Regions from separate parts of the Mixta calida genome, predicted to be linked through region 1. Evidence: predicted binding sites of a transcription regulator. Region 1 holds the regulator's gene; each other region holds the start of a gene.
What was found. Region 1 encodes LexA, which represses DNA repair genes until DNA is damaged. Its sites were predicted from a motif close to TNCTGTATGTACATACAGNA; they were not measured.

Region 1 (10,477 bases):
GATCGCCGAACGGCAGCGCGAACGCTGTTTCCAGGCGTTCCTGAATAACAACTATGTCGGACTGGTGATTTTTATCGGCATTGCGCTGAATATGCTGCCGTTCAGTCAGTGGTGACGGCCGCACGATAATCTTTGGATGATAAAAAAACGGGCGCCTGAGGCGCCCGTTTTCTTTATGCTTGCGTCTTTTTTACACCTGCGTCGCCAGCCCGCTGTGGGCTACGGCGTTTTCAATGGTTTGACGCACGTCGCTGGTAATCAACTCCGACAGCAGGCGCGACGTGTTCTGCGTCTGCGCCAGTGCGGCGTCGCCCGTGTCGCTGATATAGCCTTCGTCACGTAGCGTCAGCACCAGGGTGGAGAACACCGCCTTATCGAAAAATTCCGGCGCGTTGATGCCGTGCAGTACTGACAGGCGCTGCGCCAGCGTGCGGCTCTCTTTTTCAAGCGAACCGCGGTTGATTGCCGGATTGGCGCTGAGGATAGAGAAGGTGATCGCATAGCGTTGCAGCGTTTCGCGCATGCCTGCCGCCAGTAGTTGCAGCGTGCGGAAACGGCCCGCGTTCAGGCGCATCATATCGCCTTCAATCACGATCAGCTGCTGGCGCGCCAGCTCCGCCGTCAGCGCCTGGAGCAGGTGCGGTAGCTCCGCTTTATCCCAGCGCAGGAACAGCTCGCTCTTCAACAGCGGATAGATCACCGTAACCTGACGCAGCAGCTCATCCGCCGAGATTGCCTGATGCTGTTGCACGATAGCGGCGATCAGCGACGGCATCACCAGCATGTGATGAACGTTATTGCGGTAATAGGTCATCAGCACCGCCTGCTCGCGCGGCAGGATGATGATATCGCCGATATTGTCCTTTTCCGTCTCGAACTTGTTCATGTTCAGCGCGTGTTCCAGCAGCGCTTCCGGCGTCATGTCCGGCACGGTCGCATCTGCGGAATAGGGCACATTGCGCAGCAGTTCGAGATAGCATTCCAGCTGCTCCAGCAGCTGCTCTCGCGTTAACGAGCGTTGACGCGAGGCGAGCAGGGCGGTCACGCAGAGGTTCATTGCGTTGGCGGCGCCGGCGTTATTGATGCGCACCATAATCTGCTGCGCAATATCGTTGACCGCCGGCGTCAGCCACTGCGGACGCTGCGCCACAATCGGATCGATCGAGTCGCGCCACTCCGGCACATGACGGTTGAGGTAGTTCACCAGCGGCAGCGGTTCGCCGAAGTTCACGTAGCCCTGACCCAGATTGCGCAGCTTGCTCAGGCCGCGCAGCATCTGCATAAAGCCTTCTTTCTCTTTCGCCGCGCCGCGCAGCTCTTTGGCGTAAGTGCCCACTTCCATTACGTGCTCATAGCCGATATAGACCGGCACCACGGTAATCGGGCGGTTGCCGCCGCGCAGCATCGCCTGGAGGGTCATCGACAGCGTGCCGGTTTTCGGATCGAGCAGTCGGCCAGTGCGCGAACGTCCGCCTTCGACGAAATACTCCACTGAATAGCCGCGGCTGAACAGCTCGCCCAGATATTCGCGGAACACGGTGGAGTAGAGCTTATTGCCCTTGAAGGTGCGGCGAATAAAGAACGCGCCGAGACGGCGGAAGATCGGGCCAGCGGGCCAGAAGTTAAGGTTGATGCCTGCGGCGATATGCGGCGGCACCAGCCCCTGATGATAAAGCACGTAAGAAAGCAGCAGATAGTCCATATGGCTGCGGTGGCAGGGAACGTAAACCAGCCCGTGCCCGTCCAGCGCCAGCTGACGAATGCGTTCGCCGCCGCTGACGTTGATGCCCTGATAAATTTTGCTCCAGGTCCAGCCGATAACGCGGTCGGTCAGGCGGATCATCTCATACGAGAAGTCGGCCGCAATCTCTTCCATCAGCTCAATGGCGTTCTGCTGCGCTTTTTCTTGCGAAATCTTCTTGCTGCGCGCTTCGTCTTCTACCGCCTTGGCGATAGCCTGCGACTGCAACAGCTTATTAAACAGATCGTGACGCACCGGCAGACGCGGGCCGACTGCGGCCAGGCGCTGACGGGCGAAATGGATGCGCGCCACGCGCGCGAGCTTTTGCGCGATGGTTTTATCGGTGCCGTGTTCGGTGGCCATGCGGCGCAGCGATACCATTGGCGAGAAGCGAACAAAGCTGTCGCGTCCCAGCCAGAAGACGGCAAAAAACTTCTGCACTCCGTTGAGCTCGCGCAGATGCGGCGTTTGTTCGCCCTGCACTTCGCGTCCCGGCGCACGGCCGAACATCACGGATACCGGCACCATCTGCACATCCAGATCGGGATTGTTGCGGTGCAGGTCGAGGTAGTCGTGAAACAGCTTCACCGACTCCTGATTAGGCACGAAGTAGGGGAAAACGCGCGGCCCGTCATGGATAAACACATGACGCGGCAGCAGGGCGCCGTCGATCTCCAGCGGCTCCAGCGGATCGGGCAGATCGTGCAGGCGGCACTGGGTGCGCAACGCCAGAAGATCGGCCTTTGAATCGTAAGGCAATACATACATAATGGGGCGCGACGTGTCGAGGCCCAGTTCCGCGACCGGATCGCCCGGAATCGCCTTACTTTTGACTAAAAATGTAAGTGGTAAATTCAATAACTTATAATAAAGTTTACGCCAACCTGACATAGACAACATGAAGCCTCTTGTTAGCAAAGCGCGGCAAGCATACCAGAAAGCGCATTGAAGATCTGTGGTGTTGCAATTAGTGCGGCACCCTGACATTGACGTTAAACATCGCAAAGGGTTCCCCGAACATGGCAAATAACGTAACGGGCTTGACGCGCATCATTAAAGCGGCTGGCTACTCCTGGAAAGGATTGCGCGCGGCCTGGCAGCACGAAGCGGCTTTCCGTCAGGAAGCGGTGATGGCGCTGGTGGCGGTCGTCGTCGCCTGCTGGCTGGATGTCGATGCGATAACGCGCGTGCTGCTGATCGGTTCGGTCGCCCTCATTATTATTGTCGAGATCCTTAACAGCGCTATCGAAGCGGTGGTCGATCGCATCGGCAGCGAACTTCATCCGCTGGCGGGACGGGCGAAAGATATGGGCTCCGCTGCGGTTCTGCTCAGCATCATACTGGCTCTCTTTGTCTGGGCAACCTTGCTGTGGGCATATTTGCGATAGCGCTTCCGCATTCGACAAAGTGTTGTTTTTTACACTGCATTCGGTTTCCATTCCGACAATACCTGTATATACTCACAGCGACTGTATAAACAACCAGGGGGCGGGATGAAAACCTTAACGGCTCGACAGCAGCAGGTTTATGACCTGATTCGCGATCACATTAACCAAACGGGGATGCCGCCAACGCGTGCGGAAATCGCTTCCCGTCTTGGCTTCCGCTCTCCAAACGCCGCAGAAGAACATCTGAAAGCACTGGCGCGTAAAGGCGTTATTGAGATGGTGTCCGGCGCTTCGCGCGGCATCCGCCTGATGGCGGAAGAGGAAAACGGCCTGCCGTTGATTGGCCGCGTCGCCGCTGGCGAGCCGCTGCTGGCGCAGGAGCATATTGAAAGCCGTTTTCAGGTCGACCCTAACCTGTTTAAGCCTCACGCTGATTTCCTGCTGCGCGTCAGCGGCATGTCGATGAAAGATATCGGCATCGTCGACGGCGATCTGCTGGCGGTGCATAAAACGCAGGATGTGCGTAACGGCCAGGTCGTGGTGGCGCGTATTGATGATGAAGTCACGGTTAAACGCCTGAAAAAACAGGGTAACACGGTGCAACTGCTGCCGGAAAACAGTGATTTTCAGCCCATCGTGGTCGATCTGCAACAGCAAACCCTGACTATCGAAGGCCTGGCCGTCGGCGTGATTCGCAACGGCGACTGGCTCTGAAACTGATGTGGCGGCTCCTCTGCCGCCACTGAATAGCCCCTGATTCATATTTATCCGGCGATAACCGCTGTGGCCTGTCGCCATACTATTTTCGCGGATTGTCATGCAACTCTTCTCTGCAACCGATAAAAATCTCTGGCGGCTGGCGCTGCCGATGATCCTTTCCAATATTACCGTTCCTCTGCTGGGCCTGGTTGATACCGCCGTGATCGGCCATCTCGACAGCCCCGTCTATCTGGGCGGCGTCGCCGTAGGCGCGACGGCGACCAGCTTCCTGTTTATGCTGCTGCTCTTTTTACGCATGAGCACCACCGGGCTGACGGCCCAGGCGTTCGGCGCTGGCGATAAATCGGGACTGGCGCGCGCGCTGGTTCAACCCTTGCTGATCGCCGTCGTCGTCGGGCTGGCTTTTGTGCTGCTGCGCGATCCGCTTAGCGCGCTGGCGACGCGCGTCGTTGGCGGCAGCCCGGCGGTGCTGGAGCAGGCGAAGCGCTTTATCCATGTGCGCTGGCTCAGCGCGCCCGCTACGCTGGCGAATCTGGTCATTTTGGGCTGGCTGCTGGGCGTGCAGTATGCGCGGGCGCCGGTGATTTTGCTGGTGGTCGGCAACCTGGTAAATATCCTGCTCGACCTGTGGTTTGTTATCGGCCTTGGCTGGGGCGTAGCGGGCGCCGCTGCGGCAACCGCGATTGCGGAATACGTGACGCTGGCGGTCGGGCTGGGCATGGTGTGGCACCTGCTGCGCCTGCGGCAAATTACCTTCTTACAGCTGAAGCAGGGGCTGCGCGGCGATATGCGACGCCTGCTGCGCCTTAACCGCGACATTATGCTGCGCTCGCTGCTGCTGCAGCTCTGTTTTGCTTCGGTAACCGTGCTGGGCGCGCGCATGGGCAGCGATATCGTCGCGGTTAACGCCGTGCTGCTGATGTTTCTGACCTTCACCGCCTACGCGCTGGATGGCTTCGCCTATGCGGTGGAAGCGGTCTCCGGGGAAGCCTTCGGCGCCAGAGATGCCGATAAGCTGCGGCGGGTCTGGCTGGCGGCCTGTCGGCAGGCGGGCCTGGTGGCGCTGCTGTTCGCCTGTGCCTACGCGCTTTGGGGTAAAGAGCTGGTGGCGCTGTTGACCTCGCTGCCAACGTTGCAGGCGCAGGCGGATCGCTACCTTCCCTGGCAAATGCTTCTGCCGCTGGTCGGCGTCTGGTGCTATCTGCTGGACGGCATGTTTATCGGCGCAACGCGCGGGCGCGAAATGCGCAACAGCATGGCGCTGGCCGCGCTGGGTTTTGCCTTAGCGCTGGCGACGCTGCCTTATTTAGGCAACCATGGCCTGTGGCTGGCAGTAACGGTTTTTCTTATGCTGCGCGGCCTGACGCTCGGCTGGATCTGGCGTCAACACCAGCGGCGCGGCGACTGGTTCACGATTTGACACATTTATATGCGGCTGCGCTTATTACCTGAATTAACTCGTTTTTAAGGGTAATCGACAGGTTTTTCGGCGTGTTTTCAGTTCATCTGACTGAGATTACGAGCAGAAACGCCGTATTCAGCTATCATTAAAGGGTGACAAACAAGGAATCAGCGACTGTTTTCACTGAACATACAGCGCTGACAGTCTGCAAGCTGTTAACACCTAAGGTAGAGGAAATAACGATGAACAGAGACGAAGCCGGCGGTAACTGGAAACAGTTTAAAGGTAAGATGAAGGAAAAATGGGGCAAGCTGACCGATGACGACATGACCGTTATCGAAGGTAAACGCGATCAGCTTGTTGGTAAAATTCAGGAACGCTACGGCTATGCAAAAGACGAAGCGGAAAAAGAAGTGAGCGATTGGGAGACACAAAACCGCGACCATCGCTGGTAAGTTTAAAGCCCTTCAGGAAGATGCTCCTGCCCCTGGCACAAGGAATGTGCCGCTCCCCTCTGTTTTTTTATCTTTTTTAACGCGGTCACGCTCTTTTCTTGCTGCCCCGTTTTCTGGTTATGTTTGGCATGATGAGGTTATTTTAGCGCTTACTACCCTTCAGACCGGCTTTAGCGACAAACCTGTCGCCTTCCCCCTAACGCAGCCATTACTGGCACCGCTTCGGCTGTTTTTTAACGCCCGCGCTTTTTGCTTATCAGCGTATGGTCATGATTACAGCTTTCAGGATGCTGGCAACTTTCGACATCTTTACATCCGTTGCACAAGCCGTGCGCTTCAATCACGCTATTACGCAGCGCAAAGCCGCTCTGCTGCGCCAGCGACTCCAGAATCGATTCCACGCCCTGAGCATGCTGTTCATTCACCGCGCCGCAGCGATCGCAAATCAGCATCGCTGAAGTATGTTGCGGTTCCTCGAAATGATGACACACCACATAGCTGTTGTTTGACTCAACGCGATGGATAAACCCCTGCTCCAGCAGGAAATCCAGCGCGCGATAAACGGTAGGCGGCTTGGCCTGCGGTTCAGAGGCGCGCAGCAGGTCAAGCAGATCGTAGGCGCTAATTGCGCCGTTCTGCTCGCTCATCAAACGCAGCACCTCCAGACGCTGCGGCGTCAGGCGCACGTTGCGTTGCTGACAGATTTTTTCAGCCTGCGACAGAATCTGTTTTGAAGGTGAAACGCTCATAATTTTTCTCCGGGCGATTGAGATGTTATCTTATCACGTTGGATAAAAAACGCCGACTCCTTCCTGAAGTCCTCAGAAAAGCGCTATTTCGCGCCTGAATTACCGAAAGTTTCCGAATTATATCTCCTGGCGGCATGCCTGAACCCGCCGATAATACGCAGCGTCCAACGCGGAAAAGAGACAGATCCATTCTTAATTGTTAATTTCCAGTTTGCAGGAGAATTAATATCCAGCTAATGTTCACTCAGGCTTAAGCGGCATAGGGAAAAACAGAGCCGCAGCGAATGCAACAGATAAGCCACTCACTGCTTATAAAAGCAGCAATTCACTGATAAGTCGGGGAAAACGCCTTGAGTTCAGGGCAATAAAATGGGCAATTACTGGTCATCATGCGCCCAGTGATTTTCTACATACTTTCAGCTTATTTTTGGTGGCGTCTGATAATGGCAATGAAAACCGTTCAATCTTTCAAGCTTTCTTCTGCAACAGCCTTAACCGCAATTTTATTTACCTCTTTTTCATCACAGGCAGCCGGCAGCTATTTTGACGCGCGCAATGATGCGATGGGCGGTACCGGGGTCGCTTCATCGAACTATACCACTGCGCCATTATCAAACCCGGCGCTGCTGACGAAAGGCCGGGCGGAAGATCGCGTCAGCGTTATTCTGCCTTCTGTCGGCGTGCAGATCAGCGATAAAGATAAAATGGTTGATAAGATCGATGACGTAACCGATACGGTGAATCATTATCGGGACGTATTCAGGAATTTTACGCCCATCGATTTTCTGACGAATCCTTCTGCCATTCGCTCCGCTTCCGGCGACCTGGCCAACCAGCTGCGCGATCTGCGCGGCAACAAGGCGGACGGCTCCGCCGGCGCGGCTATTGTAGTGGCGGTGCCGAATGAGACGCTGCCGTTCGCTTTTGTCGCCAAAGCTTATGGCTCCGCCCATCTGCAAGCCGACGTGGCGCAAAGCGATATCGACCTGCTCGATACCGTCGCTAACGGCGGATTTCCGACGTTAGCCGATCCGTCTCAACTGCGTTCCAGCGCTACCGGCGTGGCGGCTATCGTCGCCGACTACGGCATTGCGGTCGCCCATGAGTTTAACATCGGCGAACAGGCGGTTTCCGTGGGCGTGACGCCTAAGCTGCAGCAGACTCGCCTCTATAATTACCGCGCTTCGGTTTATAACTTCGATAAAGATCGGGTGACTGACAGCGAATATCGCACCAGCAATACCGGCTTTAACCTCGACGCCGGCCTGTCAACCGACGTGGGCGCGAACTGGACCTTTGGCCTCAGCGCGCAGAACCTGATCCCGCGTGATATCGATACGAAGCGTGTGAATGGCTATCAGGATACCTGGCAGATCCGCCCGCTGGTGACCGCCGGCGCCGCCTGGCATAACGAGGTGCTGACCGCCAGTCTTGATGTGGACGCGACGCCGACCAAGCGTTTTAAATCGCAGGATGACAGCCAGTATGCGGGCGTAGGCGTGGAATATCGCGTGCTGGACTGGTTACAGCTGCGCGGCGGCTATCATGCCGATATGAAATCCAACGACAAAAATGTTGTGAGCGCCGGCTTTGGCGTATCGCCTTTCAACAACCGCGTTCACCTCGACCTTGCGGGCTCGGTGGGCGAAGACAATACCTGGGGCGCCATGGCGCAGCTGGGCTTCTCCTTCTGATAATGCAGGCTGCGCCGGAAACGGCGCGGCTTTCAGGCAAACACCACTTTAAGGCTGCCCGGCGTCCGGCGCGGTTTTCCTGCCACGATTTACATATCCCGGCCCAAACGGATCGGGCATTTCAAAATCTTAGCCTCACTAATGACGCAGAGTTGCCCGCACAGCATGTTCGACTATTTAGGCTGGACATTGCTGATAGCTTTGCACGGCTTTCACATCAAGAACAGGCTATGTATTTTCGGGCCGGTTTTATGCACGTTTTATTCGCTCCGTTTATCCATATTCCGATAATTAAACGGCTAAAAATACGCCGTTTGCAGCCGACGCGCGGCGAGTGCCGTTTCATCTGTGCGCGTAGGATCCATTATGTTAAGTAACGCCGGGTTTACGGAAAGATTAAGCTGAAGTGATTGAAAAGGCGTGCAGTTTATTTTTTACTCAGTCGTACTGGCATCAGTCTAAATAACAAACAACAGGGATTGTTTTTATGCAAATCATGAGGATGACGTATAACGATCTGACAAAGGGCGGCGGGGAAGCAAAGCTACACGTTTACGGCGTAGGGACGTTCCCGGTATTCAGCGGCCAAAAACCCTACACCAACGATCCTGACTGCGCGTTTTTGAAAAACAGCGCAATCCCAGTGGGCCGTTACTGGATTGTGCCACGGCATGAAGGAAGCTTAAAGAACCGAGCCAGGGCGGCGGCCGGTGACCTGTGGTTCAGTTCGAATCATTATGAATGGTTTGCGCTCTTTAATGCCCAGACAATGGACGAACATATTTTCGTAAATGGCATCTCGCGTGGCGGCTTTCGCCTGCATCCGTTGCGGCCCGATGGTTCCGGGGTAAGCGAAGGATGCATAACTTTCGTTAATCGCCCTGATTTTTACGTTGTCAGAAATGCGTTATTAAAAACAAAAAAGATGCTCGTTCAAGGCTCACGCACTGGGCTGATGGCGTTCGGTTATAGAGACGTACAAGGAGATCACGATTTTGCGAATTGCAAATTTCGTTAAAAAGGCTGGCGGCTTCGTGCTGTGCTTTATTCTGGCGTTTGCCTTATCTCGCTACGATATGCCGCTCCATCGTCCGTCGACCTGGATAATTGACTATCTCTACCAGATTTTTAGCCGTTATCAGGAGGATATATACGAACCAGATGCAGATCCGGTTACGTTCATTTCGATAATTGCCGTTGTCAGCGTTTACGCGACAGCTCTTTACTGGCTGTTTAAAATAGCAATCAGAAAGTTAAAGCGTTGACAGATTACAGCCCTCATTCATTGGTCAGGATTCCGACCACGTAGCCGTTGCAGACTCAAATCGACCGACACTACGGCAGGATTAACCGTGCCTGTAACGGGACGTACGTCTCTGCGGGATCAGCGCCTGGCAACCAATAGCGTTGGCTCTCTGTTTCGGCAACGGCTGGCGTAAAGTCACGTCGGCGCGTTGACGTTTTTGTGTGTTATAGTAGGCCAGATTTTATTCATCCCGGCAGAGACGCGCTATTCCGCTCTGTGGTCGGCGCCGAAAAAGCAAAACACATTTAAAAGTACAGAAATGCATCAAAGCCAACATTCCCAGAACGCGTCATCCACGCAGGCGGTCGCTGCTGAGCAAGCGGTATATCCTTCTCAACGCTTTTCCATCGCGCCCATGCTCGACTGGACCGATCGGCACTGTCGTTATTTCCACCGCCAGCTGACGCGAAACACGCTGCTTTACACCGAAATGGTGACCACCGGCGCGATTATTCACGGCAAAGGCGACTATCTCGCCTACAGCGAAGAAGAGCATCCGGTCGCCCTGCAACTGGGCGGCAGCGATCCGGCGGCGCTGGCGCAGTGCGCACAGTTGGCGCAGGCGCGCGGCTATGATGAGATCAACCTCAACGTCGGTTGTCCATCCGATCGCGTGCAGAACGGCCGCTTCGGCGCTTGCCTGATGGGCGAGGCGGCGTTGGTGGCGGACTGCATTAAAGCGATGCGTGACGTCGTCTCGATTCCGGTCACGGTGAAAACCCGCATTGGCATCGACGAGCAGGACAGCTATGAATTTCTCTGCGATTTTATAGGCACCGTGGCGCAGCAGGGCGGCTGCGATACCTTTATTATTCACGCGCGCAAGGCCTGGCTCTCCGGCCTGAGCCCGAAGGAAAACCGCGAGATCCCGCCGCTGGACTATCCGCGCGTTTATCAGCTGAAGCGTGATTTCCCGCAGCTGACGCTGGTGCTGAACGGCGGCGTGAAGTCGCTGGAAGAGGTGCAAACCCATCTGCACTATCTCGACGGCGTGATGATGGGACGCGAAGCCTATCAAAATC
Region 2 (10,477 bases), 2.1 Mb from region 1:
GCTCCTGGCTGGCCGCTACAGTAGCCGCCTTTTACAAGCGCCCGCTCTCCGGGCGCGGCGGCGTTTTTTCAGCCCTGGGGTGATAAATATCCAGGCTTTGCATATCGATAGCAGAATAACTTGGTAGTGAAGCGTCGGGGGGAATGGCACTGTAATTTTAACCAATACGACCGGGGTTAATACCATGAGCCATTCACCTTCTTTAGCGCTTCCGATTATCGATTTCGCGCAGCTTACCCGCCAGGCGCCGCAGCGCGCGCAGGCCATTGATCGTCTGGGCCAGATTGCGCGCGACGTCGGCTTTTTCTACCTGGTCAACCACGATATTGAGCAGGCTCTGCTCGATGAGGTACAGCGCGTCGCCCGCGACTTTTTCGCCCTGCCGCAGGAAGAGAAGCTAAAGGTAAAGATGGCTAACTCGCCCCACTTTCGCGGCTACAACCTGTCAGGCGTGGAGATCACCCGCAGCCAGCCTGACTTCCGCGAACAGTTCGATATCGGCGCCGAACGCGAAGCGCTGCCGGTAACGCCGGATTCTCCCGCCTGGCAGCGGATGCAGGGGCCGAACCAGTGGCCGCAGGCGTTGCCAGCGCTGCGCGAGGTAGTGACCCGCTGGCAGCGGGAGATGACGCGCGTGGCGCTGGAACTGCTGCGCGCCTTCGCCGAAGCGCTGCGGCTGCCGCGCAACGCCTTCGACACGCTCTACGGCGCCCGCCCTAATGAACATATCAAGCTGATCCGCTATCCGGGACGCGCCGCCAACGAATCGCGTCAGGGCGTCGGCGCGCATAAAGATTCCGGCTTTCTGACGCTGCTGTTGCAGGATGACCAGGCCGGTCTGGAAGTCGAACTGACGCCCAATAGCTGGGTGGCGGCCTCGCCGCTGCCGGGCTCTTTTGTCGTGAATATCGGCGAGCTGCTGGAGCTGGCGACCAACGGCTATCTGCGCGCCACCGTACATCGCGTAGTATCGCCGCAGGCCGAACGAGAACGCCTTTCCATCGCCTTTTTTCTCGGCGCGCAGCTGGATGCGGTGGTGCCGGTTTATCAGCTTCCGCCGTCGCTGGCGCGGCTGGCGCAGGGGCCAGCCAGCGATCCGCTCAACCCGCTGCTGCGAGAAGTGGGCTGGAACTATCTCAAAGGACGACTGCGCTCGCACCCAGACGTGGCGCAGCGTTTCTATCCTGAGCACACCTCTTCTTAATCACTGACAGGGAATCATCATGAACAAGACTGCGCTAACGCTTACCGGACTCTCTTTGCTGATCGCCCAAAGCCTGCACGCCGCGCCGCTGCGCATCGCCGCAGATCCGGTACCGCACGCCGAGATTCTGGAGTATGTGAAGCAGCTCGATCCGAAACTCGATCTCGACGTGATCGAACTGAGCGGCGGCGTGAACGCCAATGAGCTGCTGGCCGCCGGGGATGTCGACGCCAACTACTTCCAGCATCTGCCCTACCTGAAAGATCAGGAGAAGGCGCTGGGCAAAACCTTCGACGTTGTCGCCAGCGTACACGTTGAGCCGCTCGGCATCTATTCACACAGGGTAAAAAGCCTGACGGCGCTGCCGCAGGGGGCCAGCATCGCGGTGCCGAACAACCCCACCAACCTGAGCCGGGCGCTCTGGCTATTGCAGGATAAAGGGCTGATCCGTCTCAATGCGCAGGGTGAAGCCGGTTCGACGCTGGTGACGCCGAAAGATATCAGCGAGAACCCGAAGCAGATCAAAATTATTGAGATTGAGGCGCCGCAGCTGCCGCGCTCGCTGGACGATGTGGACGCCGCGGTAATCAACGGCAACTATGCGCTGGAGGCAGGCCTGACCCCGGCGAAAGATGCGCTGGGCCTGGAGTCGGCCGGGCACAACCCATACGCCAACCTGCTGGTCACCACGCCACAGCTGGCGAAAGATCCGCGCGTGCTGGCGCTGGCGAAAGATCTCACCTCTCCGCAGGTGGCGGCCTTTATTCGTCAGCACTATAACGGCTCGGTGATCCCGGTGACGGATGAAAAACATGATTAAGATTGAGAACCTGAGCAAACACTATCCCGGCACGACAGCGGCGGCGTTAACGGAAGTGACGCTGACAATTGAGACAGGCGCCATTTTCGGCATTCTCGGACGCAGCGGCGCGGGCAAAAGCACCCTGCTGCGCTGCCTTAACCGGCTGGAGCGCCCCTCGTCCGGGCGCATTCTGGTTGACGGCAGCGATATCGGGCAGCTGAGCCTGGCGCAGCTGCGTCGCCAGCGCCAACAGATGGGCATGATTTTTCAGCATTTCAATTTAATCCACGCGCGCAATGTCCACGACAATATCGACCTGCCGCTGGAGATCGCCGGCGTGCCCACGCGCGAACGTCGTGAGCGAGTCGACGTCCTGCTGCATCTGGTAGGCCTGAGCGCGTTCGCTCACGCCTGGCCATCGCAGCTGTCGGGCGGACAAAAGCAGCGCGTCGGCATTGCGCGCGCGCTGGCGGCGCAGCCGCGCTATCTGCTGTGCGACGAGGCCACCAGCGCGCTCGATCCCGACACCACCGTCTCAATCCTCGATCTGTTGGCGTCAATTCAGCGCCAGCTTGGGATCACTATCGTGCTGATCACGCATGAGATGGCGGTCGTGAAGCGCATTTGCGACGCCGCTGCCCTGCTGGAACATGGCCGCCTGGTGGAGAGCGGCAGCCTGGCGCAGATCATGAGCCGTAAAGAGGGACGGCTGCGCCAGATGCTGTTGCAGGATGGCGACGCCGACCGCGCCTTTATCGCCCGCTATCGGGCGGAGGAGCCGTCACGTTGCGTAGCGTAAACTGGGATCGTTTTCAGGCGTTACTGCTGAGCGCCACCGCAGAGACGCTCTATATGGTATCGCTCGCCGCGCTGCTGACCGTCGCGCTAGGCCTGCCGGTCGGCGTTTTGCTGTTCCTGACGCGCAAAAACGGCCTGCTGCCCAACCGCGCCGTCGCCCTGCTGCTGAACGCGCTGGTGAATACCGGCCGCGCCCTGCCGTTTGTGGTGCTGCTGATTGCCCTCATCCCTTTACCCGTCTGCTGGTGGGCACCACGCTCGGCAGTACGGCGGCGATTGTGCCGATTACCATCGGAGCGTTTCCTTTTTTTGCGCGCATCGTAGAGAACGCGCTGGATGAGGTGGATCGCGGCCGTATCGAGGCGGTGGAATCGATGGGCGGCACGCTCTGGCATATCGTCAGTCGGGTGCTGCTGCCGGAGGCGCTGCCCGCGATGGTGGCAGGCATCACGCTGACCATTGTGATGCTGATTGGCTTTTCGGCGATGGCGGGCGTGGTAGGCGGCGGCGGGCTGGGCGATCTGGCAATCCGCTACGGCTATCAGCGCTTCGATAATCAGATCATGGCGGCGACGATTATCGTGCTGCTGCTGCTGGTGCTGCTGGTGCAAAAGACGGGCGACCGCCTGGTGAGATCGCTGGCCTGCCGACGCTGAAGCCAGCGGCGCGCGGGGGGTCGGGCGCGACGTCCAGCGGCGACGCAGTCTGGCGCAGGTTATCCACAGAAAATGGGGATAGCCTGTGTATGAATAAGTATAAATCGGCGCGCGGCTGCCTGACGCCGTGTCAGACAGTCGCGGCGCGCCTTTCCAGCACGAAACATCAGCGTTTTTCCGGCCAGCGCTGCTGCGGAAAAAGGGATACGCGCAGGTTAAACAGCGAGACCAGCGGCGCGAGCGCGGCGCTGTCCTGCGCGGCGAGCGCCTCCAGCTTAAGCAGCAGCTCGTTCAGCTCATCCAACAGCGTCTGATGCGGGATGACCTGTAATGAACGCAGTCGCCGCTTCAGATACAGTCCCAGCTCATGAAACATCTGGCCGCTTTCCAGCCGATGCTTTTCCAGCACCTCGCGATGGCGGGCATAGAAATCATAACAGTTGGCGCCCAGCCAGGCTTCAGTGATGAGATCGCCGCCAGCAAGCAGCTCAGGATCGGGATCGAGACGTTTGCGCGGCAGAATAATATTTACCCGATCGAGCATGCGGGCGACAAACTGCTGGCGCGACAGCAGCGAAGAAGCGTTGCGCTCAATCTCCTTAATAAAACCCAGCAGATCGCGGATGCCTTTGCGCACCGCGCGCTTTGCAATCCATGACGGTCGCTTATTGCGGATGATCGCGGTCAGCGTCACCGCAAACAGGATGCCCACCAGCGATGAGATCGCCGCGTTCAGGGTGGCGATCAGGTTGGGAACATAGTGATGGCTAAGCCCGATAAAACCGGGTATCTGGATCGCCACGCTCAGGCCGATCAGATTGGTCGCCGGTCGCGCGATCGCCAGGCTGAGCGCAAACAGGCCGGGCAGCAGGCACATCATCAGCGCCTGCAGCGTGTTTGCCTGCGGGATCAGCACGCCAACATAAAACAGGCTGATCGCCAGCGCCACCAGCACGCCTTTTACAAAGAGCTTCATCGGCGTGACCGGTGAGTCGATGCTGGCGAAAAAGGAGCTGATGATCGCCGCCATCAGCGGCGCGCTGGCGCCGTCCGCCCAGCCGCTGCCGATCCAAAAAAGGCTGGAGAGAAAGGTGGCGAGAAAAGCGGTCAGCGACGACAGCAGCAGCAGGCCTTTATCGATATGCCGGTGTTCGCGCGGGTTGTTTATCAGCGGCGCATCGCTGTCGCTGTAAAGATCGCTGGCGCGCGCGCTAACGGATTGATAAGCGTCGACGATGCGTACAACGTTGGCCAGGCGATCCAGCAGACCCAGCAGCAGCATGCTCTCTTCCGCGCTCAGCTCCTGCCGACGCCAGGCCTGCTCCAGTTCAGATTTCCCCTGCGCCAGCGCGCTTCGCACTGTATCGACATGGCTGACCGCATCGTAATTAAGCCACAGCTGAAACTGTTGTAGCACCAGCGTGACGCAGGCCGGAAAGCGGATTTGCAGTTCCGCCAGCAGTCTCAGGCGCGTTTCAATCGCGGTCAGCGTCGGCAGCAGATAGCTAAGATGCTGATACTGTACGCTGACCAGCCGGATCACCTTGCGCGCCGCCTCCCCTTCATAAACGCAGTGGGTTATCAGCGTTTCGACGTTGAGCGGATAGTTCGCCATCTGAATCAGAATATCCTCCCGCTCCAGCGACTTATCCTTCGGCAGGCGCACCACCAGCTCGTTACAGAGTTTACGCGCGTTGCGGTACCAGTTATCGACGCTCTGTTCCAGCAGATGTTGCATGGGAACCGGGAACACCAGTCGGTGGATCAGCGTGCTGCAAACGATGCCCAGCGTAATCTCCTCGATGCGCGAAATCACCGTCCAGGTAATTGCCGATGGCGTAGTGACATCAGGAAAGCCCATAATGGCGGCGCTGTAGCCCGCCAGCATGAAAACGTAGCTTTTTGGCGTGCGATCATGCAGCGAGAGACAGAGGCAGGCGGTGACCCATAGCGAAACGCACAGGCTGAACAGCATCGGCGACTGCACGGTTTCCGGATAGATCAGCAGAATAAACAGACCGCCAAGCAGCGTGCCCGCCAGCCGAAACACCGACTTTGAGATCGTCGACGCCGCGTAGAGCTGCGAAGTAACAAATACCGTGGTCAGCGCCCAGGCGGGCTTTTCGAAATTAAGCAGGAGAGCGACAGATAACGCCAGAAACGCGGCCAGAGAGGTTTTGAGCGAGAACAAAACCGCGTTTTTTGAAAACCACTTCATGTTGAAAGAGTACCGTAGCACAGCTGTGTGGCGCGTATCCTGACAGAAGCGAGAAAATTTTACCTTTGATTATGTAATACAAATTATTTCTAATTTAATTAACTGAATTTAAACATATTTATAATGATGCTTATGACCAGGCAAATGTAGCGCTTTCTGCGGCCTTGGTTAAAAAAGAAAAGAGGGCTATTCCGCACGGCAGCAATTATCACGCCCGCCCTATACCATTTATTCGCGGAAAAAAATAACAACATTTGTTAAATAAACCTTTCATTTGTTGAATCAGACGTTAAAATGTCGCTCCTTTTTTATTATAAATCATTGCTTTTAACTCAAATGTCACATTCTACTAAGCTTTATTCGGCAATATCTCTCGCAGTAATGCTGGCCTGTTCCAACGCATACGCTGAAAACACCACGGAAAAGACAGATGTCCTGCTGATTGGCGGCGGTATCATGAGCGCCTCTCTGGGTACGCTGTTGCATGATTTGCAGCCTGACTGGAAACAGTTGATGGTTGAGAAGCTGGATGGCGTTGCGCTTGAGTCTTCTAACGGCTGGAACAACGCCGGTACCGGCCACTCCGCCAACATGGAGCTGAACTATACGCCGGAACGTAAGGATGGCTCGATCGATTTCAGCAAGGCGCTGGAAATCAACGAAGCCTTTATGATCTCCCGTCAGTTCTGGTCTACGCAGGTGAAGCGCGGCGTGCTGAACGATCCGCACTCCTTTATCAACTCTACGCCGCATATGAGCTTCGTCTGGGGTGATAAGAACGTCGATTACCTGACCAAACGTTACAAAGCGCTGCAGCAGACTACCCTGTTCCAGGGCATGCAATTCTCTACCGATCAACAGCAGATCAAAAAGTGGGCGCCGCTGATTATCGAAGGCCGCGATCCGCAGCAGAAAGTAGCGGCGACCTGGACGCCGGTCGGCACCGACGTCAACTACGGTGAAATCACCCGTCAGCTGATCGGCAGCCTGAAGAAGAATAAAAACTTCACGCTGGAAACCTCAACCGAAGCGACCGATTTCAAACGTAACGACGACAACAGCTGGCACGTAACCGTTACCGATGTGAAAACCGGTGAAAAACATGCCATCGACGCCAAATACGTCTTTATCGGCGCAGGCGGCGGCGCGCTGAAGCTGCTGCAGAAAACCGGCATCCCGGAAGCGGACAACTATGCAGGCTTCCCGGTTGGCGGCTCCTTCCTGGTGACCGAAAACCCGGCCATCACCAGCCAGCATGCTGAGAAAGTCTATGGCCAGGCTTCCGTCGGCGCGCCGCCGATGTCCGTACCGCACCTGGACGCCCGTTACCTTGACGGCAAGCGCGTGGTGCTGTTCGGGCCATTTGCGACCTTCTCTACCAAGTTCCTGAAAAACGGTTCGTTCCTCGATCTGTTAAGCACCACTACCACCAAAAACGTGATTCCGATGACCGACGTTGGTCTGGATAACTTTGATCTGGTGAAATATCTGATCGGTCAGGTGATGCTGAGCGACGAAGATCGTTTTGAAGCGCTGAAAGAGTACTACCCGTCCGCACGTAAAGAGGACTGGAAACTGATCCAGGCCGGTCAGCGTGTACAGATCATCAAAAAAGACGCAGAGAAAGGCGGCGTGCTGAAGCTGGGTACCGAAATTGTTACCGATCAGCAGAAAACGCTGGCTGCCCTGCTGGGCGCATCGCCGGGCGCTTCTACCGCCGCGCCGATCTCCATTAACGTGATCAAGAAACTGTTCCCGGAGCAGTTCAACTCACCGGAATGGCAGAGCAAGCTGCACGACGTCGTACCGAGCTACGGCCAGACGCTGAACGGCAACGTTGCCCTGACGCAGCAGGTATGGGATGAAACGGCGGCAACGCTGAAACTGACCAAACCGCCGGTGATTCAGATGAACAACGTCAATGCGCCTGCCGCGCCTGCCGCACAGCCGAAGCAGGAAGAGTCTAAAGCGCCTCAGCACGATATGGCGCTGTAAGCCTCGCTGTATAGCGCGCCGCGCTGCGACGAAGCACGCTGTAACGCAACAGAAAAAAGCCTCCGTTTTCGGAGGCTTTTTTTGCCCTGGCGACAGACGCCGCCTCGCTATTTCACCGCTTTAATCACAAAGGTCACGACGCCAAATATCTCCAGCCCCTCTTCCCCGCTGGGAATAATGGGCCGCCAGGCCGGGTTCATCGGCATCAGCCGCACCCTGGGCCGCAGCTCCAGCTTTTTTACCGTAAAGGCGCCGTCCACCGCCGCAACGACAATATCGCCATGCCCGGCAGTGAGCGAGCTGTCCACCACCAGCATATCGCCATCGCTGATGCCGCCTTCTGTCATTGAATCACCGCTGGCCCGGACAAAGTAGGTTGCGCTGGGTCGTTGCACCAGCAGGTCGTTAAGATCGAGACGCTGCTCAATATAATCCTGCGCCGGTGAAGGAAAGCCGCACGGCACGTGTTCGATAAAAAGCGGCAGACGCAACAGCGCGCCCAGCTCGACAGGTCTGATGAATTCCATAACCACTCGCCCAAACATACTGTATATAAATACAGTAAACGTAATGGGCGGTTTTAATCAAGCGCAGCGGTATCTTTTTTTCCGTGCAGCGTGAGGTCGGCGTTTATATTTCAGCCATTTTACTCTGCGAAGGCTTATTGATTATTGAGTGAGCAGGAGCGCTATCTTGTCCCGTACGCAATAGCATTATTAATACGTTTGGCAAAAAAATCAGCGCTGGCGAACAGGGATTGCGATTCTCACACCCGCATTTATTTTTCCGCCTCGCCCGTTATATGCCCTTTTCTTGCAACACTGGCTGAAAGCTTCCGTTTGGCGTGCCATAAAAATCGCAAAAATGCGCCATATCAAATAATTATAAAATTTAATCAAAATAGCTTGCCTTGACACCCGAATCTTCCGTGTCAATGATTAAAAAAACGGACAATAAAACTGTTGTGGAGATAGCTATGCCTCTGAAAGTGCTGTCCATGATTCCCGCAACCGCCGCCACGATTAAAGCGGCTCGCCAGGCGGCAGGCCTGACGCAGGCGGAAGCGGCAGAGCGTTTTAATTATAGTTTGCGGGTGTGGCAGAAAAAAGAAGCGGAGGCGGGAACGGGTAAAAATGGCGGGCTGACGCAGGGAGAATATGAGCTGTTGTTGCTGCTGGGTAATCTTCACCCGGATTATGCGCTGGCGCCGAAGAAATAGCGCGCGGCCAGCGTTGCCGATGCGGATTTTATGTTAGCGCGCTGAGCGCAAACAGGATCAGCAGCAGGCCGCCGCCGATATCCACCCATTTTCGCAATCGGTCAATGGGATACCTTTCTACTGAACGCAGCAGCAGTTGGCTGGCGATCGTCAGCCAGGCGACCATGATAGCAATATGCATCGACGCCAGCAGCAGATAAGCGCCCGTCCCGGCGGTGTTGCCGGCAAAACGGCTGACGACCGTCAGGTAGAGCAACAGCGCCTTCGGATTGATCACGTTCGCCAGCCAGGCCTGGGTTAAAGTGATGGGCTGCGTCTGCGCCGTCAGCCGCAGCGGCTGAGCCGTGAGACCGCCGCGAATCAGCCGACAGCCCAGCCAGAGCAGATAGATCGTACCCGCTATTTTCAACGCGCCGAACAATGAGGGAAACGCAGTCAACGCCGCGGTAATGCCCAACCCCACCAGCAGCGCATGGGTAAAAATGCCCAACGCCGTCCCAGCCATTATTGTTAGCACGCCCCGCGCTCCTGAGGTAAGCGCGCTGTTCATGGCCAGGGTAAAGCTGGCGCCGGGAGAAAGCACTACGGGTAGGATAGCGATAGCGAAGCCGCCAGGGTCCATGCGTTTTCTCCAGCAGAAGGGAGGCAGAGCGGTATAAAGGAGACGTAACGAGTGAAGCGGCGGCTTTTTAACAACCGCGCCATCGGCTAGCGGAGCTGGCTGTCTTTACTGCCCCGGCGATTATAGAGGCTGAGATGCTTGTGCTGTTTGTCCAGTTCTGTCTGGCAGGCAAGGCAGTAGCGTACGCCTTTCAGCGCCTGTCGCCTCGCTTCCGGGATCGCTTCTCCACACTCCTGGCAGTAATGCTCGCTTTCGCCCTGTCCCATCGCCTGACGCACGCGCGCCACGCCATCATTTACCGTACTGTCGATTTGTTCATTGACGGCTCCGTCAGAAGCCCAGCCGCTGGCCATTATTGCCTCCAGAAAAAGTTATTCAGAAGTAAATATGGTTGCTGAGCGCCCAGACTTCAAGCCGGCAAGCGATGACCGGAAGAGGGATTAGGTAAAAATATGGCTCGTTGGGAAAGTATCAGGCAGCCAGAGGGGTTAAATAGCTAACAATCATTGGGGCTTTACAGAAGATACAGACGGCGCCATGAGGATTGCGGTAAGAAACATCGAACAGGGAGATTCGGCATTGATGTCCGCTACAGCGCGAGCATCGATATTTAATCGTTAAAATAAATAATCCTTAATAATTACGTGTTATTCAGACAAGCTTATCACCCGCAGAGGCGACTGTCTGCTGTTTATTGACTTTTATTTTTTCTGCCGCCGCAGGCGACTACAGCGCATCAGAGACGGCGCCTGATACCGTTACGGCCCTGCCGCGACAAAGGTAAGACGCACGCTATTGGAATTTTTAAGCAGGCTTTCTCTCTTCACATGAAAAAGGCCACCCTGAGGTGGCCTTAATATTTATTACTTTTTTTATATTTTCTCAGAAAAGCATTGTGCGAATTTCTGGAAAGTTTTCCCTGGTATGGCAGATACGTGGCCTTTCCCTCTTTTCAGAGGAGAA
Region 3 (10,477 bases), 1.4 Mb from region 1:
GGCAGAAAATATAGAGCGATTCCAGCGTCATGGTTACTTCACGCTGAAAGTGTAGCTTCCTTTGGTTTTGTGACCATCGACCGACAGCACATGCCAGTTAACCTGGTAGCTGCCGCCCGGAAGCGGTTTCTCCAGCGGCACGATCAGCTGGTTATGCTGCTGCGGCGCGCGTTCCACTTCGGCGGTCGGCATTACCTGCTGGCCTGCGCCAAGGATTGTTACGCCGCTGAACGCGGGCTCGATATCTTCCGAGAAGGTTAGCGTCAACGCCTGCGGAGACGCTTCAACGTTGGCATTCGCTGCGGGATATTGTGATTTCAGATGGGCATGGGCCAACGCAGCCGGAGAAAAGGCGACCGCCAGTACCAGGAGGGCTGCGCCAGGTAAAGCAGAGATGCGGTTTTTCAACATGATTTCATCCTGTAAACTATCGTGGTTGTCACCGACGAGGCCGCAGCATACTCTCCGTACCGGGAGCTGTCGAGGCAATAACGGCGGCCGCGTCGTGATTATACAGAGGAGCAAAAAATGAGTAACAATCTGGCAACACTGTCGCAGGAAGAGAAGGATAAAGTGAACGTCGATTTAGCCGCAGCGGGCGTCGCGTTTAAAGAACGTTACAATATGCCGGTGGTGGCAGAAATCGTCGAACGCGAGCAGCCGGAAGCGCTGCGCGACTGGTTCCGTCAGCGCCTGATGCATCACCGACAGGCATCCCTTAATCTCTCCCGCCTGCCCTGGGAACCGAAGAAATAACAGTGCGCCCATGCGCTAAGAGGCTTTATGCTACGCGTTATTGATACTGAAACCTGCGGTCTGCAGGGCGGTATCGTTGAGATCGCTTCCGTCGACGTGATTGACGGACAAATCGTCAATCCCATGAGCGATCTGGTCTGTCCCGACCGCCCTATCAGCCGTCAGGCGATGGCGGTACACCGCATTACCGAAGCGATGGTGGCCGATAAGCCGCCAATTGAGGCATTGATCCATCGCTATCACGGCAGCCCCTACTACGTCGCCCATAACGCCAGCTTCGATCGTCGCATGCTGCCGGAAATGCATGGCGAATGGATCTGCACCATGAAACTGGCGCGTCAGCTCTGGCCGGGTCTGCGCTACGGAAACCAGGCGCTGCGCGAGCATCTGAAGCTGGAGGTGACAACGCCCGCCGATCTACATGCGCACCGCGCGCTGTATGACTGCTACGTCACCGCCGCGCTGCTGATCCGCATTATGGAAACCTCCGGCTGGGACGCGCCGCGCATGGCGGGCGTCGTGAGCGCCCCGACCGCTGCCGGGCAGGATGTAATGCCCTTCGGCAAATATCGCGGACGCGCCATCGCCGAGGTAGCGAAACGCGACCCCGGCTACCTGCGCTGGATGCTGAATTCTATCCCGGATCTGAAACCTGCCCTGCGCACTGCGCTGCAAAAGCAGGTTAATCAGGAGGATTAGTAGCCGCTGCCGCTGTGCAGCGTGCCCTGTGCCAGGCCGATGATAAAGGCGAACTCCAGCGAGACGCCCTCATAGGATTTAAAGCGGCCCGATTTGCCGCCGTGACCGGAATCCATATCGGTACAGAGCAGCAGCAGGTTCTCATCCTTTTTCTGGTCGCGCAGCTTCGCTACCCACTTGGCCGGCTCCCAGTACTGCACTTGCGAATCATGCAGCCCGGTCGTCACCAGCATATGCGGATAGTGATTTTCACTCACGTTGTCGTAAGGGCTGTACTGCTTCATATAGTGATAGTACTGCGGATCGTTAGGGTTGCCCCACTCATCATATTCGCCGGTGGTCAGCGGAATGGTCTCATCCAGCATGGTGGTTACCACATCGACAAACGGCACCTGCGCCACCACGCCGTGAAAACGATCGGGCTGCTGGTTGATGACCGCGCCCATCAGCAGGCCGCCCGCACTGCCGCCCATGGCGTACAGCCGCTGCGGATCGCCGTAGCCCTGCTGCACCAGCGCGTCAGTTACGTCCAGAAAATCGTTGAAGGTGTTCATCTTGTTCAGCAGACGGCCATCGTCGTACCACTGCTGCCCTAACTCGCCGCCGCCGCGCACATGCACCAGCGCATAGATAAAACCGCGATCGAGCAGACTGAGTCGGCTGGAGCTGAAGTCCGCGTCCATAATCGAGCCGTAAGAGCCGTAGCCGTATACCAGCATAGGGTTTTTACCCGGCTGATAGTGCTGGCGGTGATAAACCAGCGATACCGGCACCTCGACGCCGTCGCGCGCTTTAATCCACAAATGCTCGCTTTTGTAGTTGGCGGAATCGAAGCCGTTAATCTGCGTCTGCTTCAGCACGCGCCGCTCGCCGGTATCCATATCCAGTTCAAACAGCGTGGTGGGCGTGGTCATGGAGGAGTAGCCGTAGCGCAGCTTGCTGGTCTCCGGCGAGGCGTTAAAGGCAAGCCAGGTCACATAGGCGGGATCGTCGAAGGCGATGCCGAAGGTTTCGCCGGTGCGCCAGCAGATCTGCCGCAGGCTGGAAAGCCCGCGCTGGCGCTCTTCCACCACCAGCCAGTCGCGGAACAGCTGGAAATCCTCCATCACCACATGATCGCGCGGCGCGATAATGGTTTCCCAGCGCGACTCATCCAGATAGCTGGTGCGGTAGAGACCGAAGTTTTTGCCGTCGCGGTTAGATCGCAACCAGAAACGGTGATCGTAGTGGTCGAGCGTATATTCATGCCCTTTGCGGCGCGGCACGAACACCCGCGGACGCGCATCGGCATACTCCGCGTCAAGCAGATGAATTTCTGTAGTCGTCGTGCTGTGCAGCGCGATGAGAACAAAATGCTCCGAGGTGGTTTTATGCACGCTGAGGTAAAAGGTATCGTCTTTTTCCTCATAGACCAGTTCGTCATCCCGCTGCGGCGTGCCGACATTGTGCCGCCACACCTGATAAGGCAGCAGCGTCTGCTTATCTTTACGCACGTAATAGAGCGTTTTTGAGTCATTCACCCAGGCAAAGCTGGGCGAGACGTTCTCCAGCACTTCCGGGTACCAGTTGCCGGTCTCCAGATTGCGAAAGCGGATGCCATACTGACGGCGTGAAAGAAAATCTTCCGCCAGCGCCATAATGCGGTTGTCCGGGCTGATATCCAGCGCGCCCATAGTATAGAACTCGCTGTGTGCGGCGCGCTGGTTGGCGTCGAGCAGCGTCTCCCACTCGTCCGGCGTCCCGGTGTCCGCTGGCTGGCGCAGGTAGATGGCGTATTCGTTGCCCGCTTCATAACGGCTTTGATAGCGGTAGCCGTTTTTCACATAAGGCACGCTGTAGTCCTGCTGCGATATGCGCCCGACCATCTCTTTTAACAGGCGATCCTGCAGGGCCTTCTGCGACAGCATGACCTTATGACCGTAGTCATTTTCCGCGTGTAGATAGTCGAGCACTTCTGGATCTTCGCGCTGATCGTCGCGCAGCCAGTAGTAATTATCGACGCGAGTATCGCCATGCAGCGTCATCTCATGGGGAACTTTTTTTGCTTTTGGTGGCATCATAACGGTTACTGTTTCCAGACAAACATCCATTAAGGGTGGCAGCTAAGGCCATGATTGCCAAGCGGTGAGCGGTAAAAACCAGCATGCAGCCTGTCGCCAGGCGGCGTCAGGCCTTAACTTAAGGAAATCAGGAAGGCAGTTTCTCTTTTTCCTGACGGATATCTTTTTCAATCTCTTCGCGTACGTCCGCCGGAATTTTCAGCGCGTCGCCCAGCTCTTTCAGATAGCTGCGCTCCATAAAATGATCGACATCGATCGTCGCGCAGCTGAGAAAGTAGAGTTCCAGCGCCTCTTCTTCGTTTTTAACGCCCTGCGCCAGCCAGTGCGGATCGAGCGGACGATTGATCGCCTGCTGAATCAGCGCTTCTGCCTGTTCACCATAGCCCGCCTGATGGATATTTTGCTCAATCGCCTTACGCTCCTCACCATCAATATGGCCGTCGCTTTTAGCGGCGAAGACCAGTGCGGTGATCAGACGCTCAGCCCGCTGATCGACCGGCGTCGCCTGCTGGCCAAACTGCGGCTCATCCTGATGCGCTTCACGCACGCGCTGTTTGTATTTGTTCCACAACAGGGTGCCCGCCGCCGCGCCGCCGCCGATAATCAGCGCGTTTTTGCCATATTTCGCCAGTAAGTTGCGCGAGGTCTTGCTGGATATCAGCAGTCCCGCCAGGCTGCCAAGCGCGCCGGGCGCCAGCATTTTATTTAAGGCTTCGCTGCCGCCCTGCGCTTTCGCGCCTGCGTTGCCGAGGTTCTTGTTGCCTAACATTTGTTGAAGTTGCTGCAGCCAGTTACTCATAGTCTCTCCTTTCGCAATGTGCGTCATAGTCTGAAGTACCGGACGTCAAGAAGCGTAAGCGGAAGCAAACAGATGAAAACGCCGCGCCGGAGAACCGGCGCGGCGTCAGGCCGGGCAGACAAGATAAGAATATGGCGGACGCGATGTCGCCTGAAACGATACGGACACACAATAAAAACGCGACCGCAGCTTTGCCTGACCAGCGGAGAGCCCCGCTCTGCTCAACTTCTTATGAACAAAGTGTGGCTGATATTCGTCAGGCTGCAATATTGATCAGGCCGCCTTAACGGCGCGCATCTTTTTACTGCTTTCTGTATCAGCCGCTTTCGGCACGGCGTTATCGGACTGCGCCTCCGGCAGTTTACTGGTGCGCAGAATATGCTGAACCGCATCTTTCTGCTCGGCGAGGAACAGACCCAGATTTTCAAACTGCGCTTCATCCAGCGGCAGTTCGCTCTGCAACAGCCAGTCAGTAAAGGCCTCCGCCATATCGAGCATCTTGTCGTATGCGTCTGCTTCTTTCTTGCTGGCAAATGTCATTTTTTCTTCACCTTTTCTGACCACTACAAATTTGGTTTCAACAGCCATGACTCACCTCGATTACTGTATTTTTATACAGTATAGCAGGCCAAATTTTCAGATCAAGCTTTCCTGACGGCTGCGTACGCAAACGTTTTCGTATATACTGCGCGCGTTTTTCTTCCTCACTTTCAGGTAGGTACTATGACGACTCTTGGAACAGCGCTGCGTCCGGGCGCGACGCGCGTAATGCTGTTAGGCTCCGGCGAATTGGGTAAAGAAGTGGCGATTGAATGTCAGCGGCTGGGCGTAGAGGTTATCGCCGTCGATCGCTACGCCGATGCGCCCGCCATGCACGTCGCGCATCGCAGCCATGTGATCAATATGCTGGACGGCGAAGCGCTGAAAACATTGATCGCCCAGGAGCGTCCCGATTATGTGGTGCCTGAAATCGAAGCGATCGCCACCGATACGCTGATCGCCCTGGAGCAGCAGGGGCAGCGCGTGGTGCCTAATGCGCGCGCCGCGCGTCTGACCATGAACCGCGAAGGCATTCGTCGCCTTGCGGCGGAAACGCTGGCGCTGCCGACCTCCTCCTATCGCTTCGCCGACAGTCAGGCGTCATTTATCGCGGCGGTGGAAGAGATCGGTTTTCCCTGCATCGTCAAGCCGGTAATGAGCTCCTCCGGCAAGGGGCAGAGCTTTATCCGTGAGGCGGCGCAGCTGCAACAGGCGTGGGACTATGCGCAACAGGGCGGCCGCGCCGGCGCCGGAAAAGTAATTGTCGAAGGAGTAGTGAAATTCGATTTTGAGATCACTCTGCTCACCGTCAGTGCCGTTGACGGCATTCATTTCTGCGCGCCGATAGGCCACCGTCAGGAAGATGGCGACTACCGCGAATCCTGGCAGCCGCAGCAGATGAGCCCGCTGGCGTTACAGCGCGCTCAGGAGGTTGCGGAAAAAGTGGTGACGGCGCTAGGCGGTTTCGGCCTCTTTGGCGTAGAGCTGTTTGTCTGCGGCGATGAGGTGATATTCAGCGAAGTGTCGCCGCGCCCGCACGACACCGGCATGGTGACGTTGATCTCGCAGGATATGTCTGAGTTTGCGCTGCATGTGCGCGCCTTCCTGGGTCTGCCCGTTGGCGCGGTGCGTCAGTATGGCCCGGCCGCCTCCGCCGTGATCCTTCCGGCGCTCAGCAGCAACAACGTCAGCTTCGGCAACGTTGAGCAGGCGCTGGGCGCGGGCTTGCAGCTGCGGCTGTTCGGCAAGCCGGACGTGGACGGTAAACGTCGGATGGGCGTCGCGCTGGCGACCGGAGAGAGTACGGAAGAGGCGGTAGCGCGTGCGGTTGCCGCCGCTGCCGCCGTGAAGGTCAGCGGCTAAGGCTGCCGGCTCTCCCATGGCGGGAGAGCCGGTGATGACTTAACGCGCGCCAGCGACGGCTTCGCGCGCCAGTTCAGTAATGCGCTGATAGTCGCCGGAAGCCAGCGCATCGTTCGGCACCAGCCAGGAACCGCCGATGCAGAGCACGCTTTTCAGCGCCAGGTAGTCGCGGTAATTTTTCGGCGAAATGCCGCCGGTCGGACAGAAGCGCACCTGTGGGAAAGGCCCGGCGATCGCCTGCAATGCCTTTACTCCGCCATTGGCTTCCGCCGGGAAGAATTTAAACTCGCGCAGGCCATATTGCATCCCGGTCATCAGTTCAGAAACGGTGCTGATGCCGGGAATAAGCGGAACGGTGTCTTCCACCGCCGCCTGCAGCAGCGGCTCGGTGATGCCGGGGCTGATAACAAACTGGGCGCCTGCGGCGGTCACTTCCGCCAGCTGCTGGGTATTGATCACCGTTCCGGCGCCAACGATGGCGTCCGGCACTTCCTGAATGATCGCCTTCAGCGCATCCATTGCCACCGGCGTGCGCAAGGTTACTTCCAGCACGCGTACGCCGCCCGCCACCAGCGCTTTAGCCATCGGCACCGCATGCGCCAGATCGTTGACCACAATCACCGGCACCACTGGGCCTGTTGTCAGAATCGCCTCGGCGCTTGTTTTCCAGTTTTTCATCGTTCTACTCTCCTGTCAGGCCAGCGAACCCATCCGACCACTGGCAATAATGGCGCGCATCCGCGCAGCAAAGAAAACGCTCAATACCATACCCGATTTTATTCGCGGTCGTCCACGCCCTTTAACGTTTTTTGAAACTGCGGTTCAATTTTCTATGCATCCGCTTCAGCGCGAAAAAAAGCCCGCATTTCGCGGGCTTAGTTGTTGTGCTTATTCAAACTCGTTCCAGGAACGGCCGTCGCGCGTGATCATGGCGACAGAGGCGACCGGCCCCCAGGTGCCTGCCTGATACGGCTTCGGCGCCTCGTTGTCGGCGGCCCAGGCGTCAATAATGGAATCGACCCACGTCCATGCCGCTTCCACCTCGTCGCGGCGCACGAACAGCGCCTGAATGCCGCGCATGCTTTCCAACAGCAGGCGCTCATAGGCATCCGCCAGGTGAGACTGGTTAAAGGTCTCGGAGTAGCTCAGGTCAAGCTTGGTGGTTTGTAGGTTGTGTTTGTGATCGAGGCCCGGCACTTTGTTCAGGATTTCGATATCCACCCCTTCGTCCGGCTGCAGGCGAATGGTCAGCTTGTTCTGCGGCAGCTCTTGCCAGGATTCTTTAAACAGGTTCATTTCCGGGTTTTTGAAGTAGACCACCACTTCAGAACACTTGGTCGGCAGACGCTTGCCGGTGCGCAAGTAGAACGGCACGCCCGCCCAGCGCCAGTTGTCGATATCGACGCGGATAGAAACGAAAGTTTCCGTATTGCTGGCTTTGTTGGCGCCCTCTTCTTCCAGGTAGCCCGGCACTTTTTTGCCCTGCACAAAGCCGGCAGTGTACTGGCCGCGCACGGTTTTTTCGCGCACGTTGGTATGGTCGATGCGGCGCAGCGAACGCAGCACTTTGACTTTTTCATCGCGAATGCTGTCGGCGCTGAGATCGGACGGCGGTGACATAGCGATCATGGTCAGCACCTGCAACAGGTGATTCTGGATCATATCGCGCATCTGACCCGCTTTATCAAAGTATCCCCAGCGGCCTTCGATGCCCACTTCTTCCGCGACGGTGATCTGTACGTGGTCGATAGTGCGGTTGTCCCAGTTGTTGGCGAACAGCGAGTTGGCGAAACGCAGCGCCAGCAGGTTCAGCACCGTTTCTTTACCCAGGTAATGGTCAATGCGGAACACCTGGCACTCTTCGAAATATTCACCGACCTGGTCGTTGATTTCCTGCGACGTTTCCAGCGAGGTGCCGAGCGGTTTTTCCATCACCACGCGCGCCGGTTTAGCGTTCAGCTTCGCCTGGCCGAGGCCTTTGCAGATAGCGCCGAAGGTGCTGGGCGGCATAGCGAAATAGTTGATGGTGACGCGGTTTTTTTGATCGAGCATTTTGCCCAGACGCGTAAAGTGCGTCGTATCGTTAACGTCCAGGTTGCAAAAATCGAGACGATTGCTGAGACGATCCCACAGCGCTTCGTCGATTTTCTCTTTCATGAAGGTTTCCAGCGCCTCACGCACCACTTTGGTGTAGGCCGCCTTGTCCCATTCCGCACGTCCGACGCCGATAATACGGGTCTGCTCATGGATCTGCCCGGCCTTTTCCAACTGATACAGGGAAGGCAGCAGTTTCCGGCGCGCCAGATCGCCTTTGGCGCCAAAAATGACCAGATCGCATGCCTGGGCTGTTTGTGTTACCGCCATTCTTATCTCCTCGTTGCAGGATGAGTTGAGCCAAAAATTCCCGACAGGCTCAGCTCTTATTGTAATTTTCTTTCAGCACAATGTACTGTGTTTAACCGGCGCGGGTAAACCGGCGCCCGCCTCTTTTGCCATAACCGGTTACTTTAGCGACGCCATGGTCCAATAGCGCGTCGTTTTCACCCCACTTTTCTTATGGCTTTCCTTCGGTGAAAATCAGACACAGCTCATATTCTGGCAAAAAACGTCAGGATGCGTTTTACCTGCGCTGCCATGTTGCTGTCGCGACACGGTATATTCTCAGTAAATGACCATCGGATGCACCTGTAAATGAAATCGACGGAAGTGATGAGCGTAATCAAATGAACAACATGCTGGAGAGAATTCACACGCAGCTTCCCCACCTCAGCAAATCTGAACGTAAAGTCGCCGAAGCGATCCTCGCCGCGCCGCAAAACGCCATCCGCTCCAGCATCGCCCAGCTGGCCAGTCGCGCAGGCGTCAGCGATCCCACGGTAAACCGCTTCTGCCACCGCATGCAGACTAAAGGCTTTCCCGATTTCAAACTACAGCTGGCGCAGTGCCTGGCGACCGGCACGCCCTGGGTCAGCCGCCATATCGACGAAAATGACGCAGTGGATATCTACGCCGATAAAATTTTTCATTCGGCGCTAGCTGGTCTTGAGCAGGTGCGTCAGCGGCTGGATATGTCGGCGATACAGCGCGCCGTCGAACTGCTGGCGGCGGCGAAAAAGATCAGCTTTTTCGGGCTGGGCGCGTCAGCCGCCGTGGCGCATGACGCGATGAATAAATTCTTCCGCTTCAATGTGCCGGTGATCTATTCAGACGACGTGGTGATGCAGCGCATGAGCTGCATCAACAGCGGCGCGGAGGATGTGGTGGTGTTGATCTCTCATACCGGGCGCACCACATCGCTGACCGAGCTGGCGCAGCTGGCGCGCGAGAACGGCGCGACGGTGCTGGCGCTTACCGCCTCCGGCTCGCCGCTGGCGCGCGAAGCGACGTTGCTGCTGGCGCTGGACGTGGCGGAAGATATCGATATCACTATGCCGATGGTGTCGCGGATGGCGCAGCTGATGCTGATTGACGTGCTGGCCACCGGTTTCACGCTGCATCGCGGCGCCCACTTCCGCGACAATCTCCGGCGAGTGAAAGAGGCGCTCAAGGCCTCGCGGCTCGACAAGGGGATCGACGTCTTTTCCGCGCCGCGCTAGCCGTGCCCTGCCGTTCTGTATTCAGCGCTTCCGACGCCCCGTCACAGCGGCGCGCCGCTTAAATATTGTCTGTTATCAATGAAGTTTTTCTTCTATGTGCAGGAAGAGTGACTTTAGCAGCAGGTGTCAGTATTGTATTTGGCGAACAGATTATCTTCACTCGCCGCCGGGAAAATCGCGCGAATGAGAACAACAAAGAGGAAAGATTACTCGCGGCAAGCCGATAAATAATCATAACCAGAACATTCATGCTTACTCTGTGCATCACTCAGGTTTCTACACCTTAAGGAAAACCCATGACCCGACGTCTCAGAAGAACCAAGATCGTTACCACTTTAGGCCCTGCTACCGACCGCGATAACAACCTGGAAAAGATTATTGCCGCCGGGGCTAACGTAGTGCGACTGAACTTCTCACACGGCACGCCAGAGGATCATCAGCTGCGTGCGGATAAAGTACGCGACATCGCCGCCCGTCTGGGCCGCCACGTCGCCATCCTTGGCGACCTGCAGGGACCGAAAATCCGGGTGTCGACCTTTAAAGAAGGCAAAATTTTCCTCAGCGTCGGCGATCGTTTTCTGCTCGACGCCAGCCTGGGCAAGGGCGAAGGCGATAAAGAGAAAGTCGGCATCGATTATAAAGGCCTGCCGGAAGATGTGGTGCCG

Region 2: the regulator LexA is predicted to act here: its motif matches at 8,218-8,237, upstream of umuD (translesion error-prone DNA polymerase V autoproteolytic subunit).
Region 3: the regulator LexA is predicted to act here: its motif matches at 4,916-4,935, upstream of C2E16_RS12400 (YebG family protein).

What each region holds. Positions count from the first base shown of each region.
Region 1 is NZ_CP026378.1:4,018,629-4,029,105, reverse strand. It holds gene ubiA (4-hydroxybenzoate octaprenyltransferase) at 1-115, shown strand, start outside; gene plsB (glycerol-3-phosphate 1-O-acyltransferase PlsB) at 191-2,632, opposite strand; gene C2E16_RS19165 (diacylglycerol kinase) at 2,761-3,129, shown strand; gene lexA (transcriptional repressor LexA) at 3,235-3,843, shown strand; gene dinF (MATE family efflux transporter DinF) at 3,947-5,269, shown strand; gene C2E16_RS19150 (CsbD family protein) at 5,494-5,706, shown strand; gene zur (zinc uptake transcriptional repressor Zur) at 5,940-6,455, opposite strand; gene C2E16_RS19140 (conjugal transfer protein TraF) at 6,899-8,149, shown strand; gene C2E16_RS19130 (DUF2778 domain-containing protein) at 8,652-9,167, shown strand; gene C2E16_RS19125 (hypothetical protein) at 9,145-9,414, shown strand; gene dusA (tRNA dihydrouridine(20/20a) synthase DusA) at 9,715-10,477, shown strand, end outside.
Region 2 is NZ_CP026378.1:1,878,833-1,889,309, reverse strand. It holds gene C2E16_RS08920 (isopenicillin N synthase family dioxygenase) at 185-1,204, shown strand; gene C2E16_RS08915 (MetQ/NlpA family ABC transporter substrate-binding protein) at 1,224-2,024, shown strand; gene C2E16_RS08910 (methionine ABC transporter ATP-binding protein) at 2,017-2,805, shown strand; partial or broken gene C2E16_RS08905 (methionine ABC transporter permease) at 2,859-3,460, shown strand; gene C2E16_RS08900 (FUSC family protein) at 3,627-5,678, opposite strand; gene mqo (malate dehydrogenase (quinone)) at 6,015-7,673, shown strand; gene umuD (translesion error-prone DNA polymerase V autoproteolytic subunit) at 7,781-8,200, opposite strand; gene C2E16_RS08885 (helix-turn-helix domain-containing protein) at 8,650-8,892, shown strand; gene C2E16_RS08880 (LysE family translocator) at 8,921-9,514, opposite strand; gene C2E16_RS08875 (DksA/TraR family C4-type zinc finger protein) at 9,601-9,867, opposite strand; gene ymcF (cold shock small protein YmcF) at 9,986-10,129, opposite strand.
Region 3 is NZ_CP026378.1:2,576,632-2,587,108, forward strand. It holds gene copD (copper homeostasis membrane protein CopD) at 1-31, opposite strand, end outside; gene yobA (CopC domain-containing protein YobA) at 34-411, opposite strand; gene C2E16_RS12380 (DNA polymerase III subunit theta) at 529-756, shown strand; gene exoX (exodeoxyribonuclease X) at 784-1,455, shown strand; gene ptrB (oligopeptidase B) at 1,452-3,515, opposite strand; gene C2E16_RS12395 (tellurite resistance TerB family protein) at 3,643-4,314, opposite strand; gene C2E16_RS12400 (YebG family protein) at 4,588-4,902, opposite strand; gene purT (formate-dependent phosphoribosylglycinamide formyltransferase) at 5,038-6,216, shown strand; gene C2E16_RS12410 (bifunctional 4-hydroxy-2-oxoglutarate aldolase/2-dehydro-3-deoxy-phosphogluconate aldolase) at 6,256-6,894, opposite strand; gene zwf (glucose-6-phosphate dehydrogenase) at 7,105-8,580, opposite strand; gene C2E16_RS12420 (MurR/RpiR family transcriptional regulator) at 8,940-9,812, shown strand; gene pyk (pyruvate kinase) at 10,109-10,477, shown strand, end outside.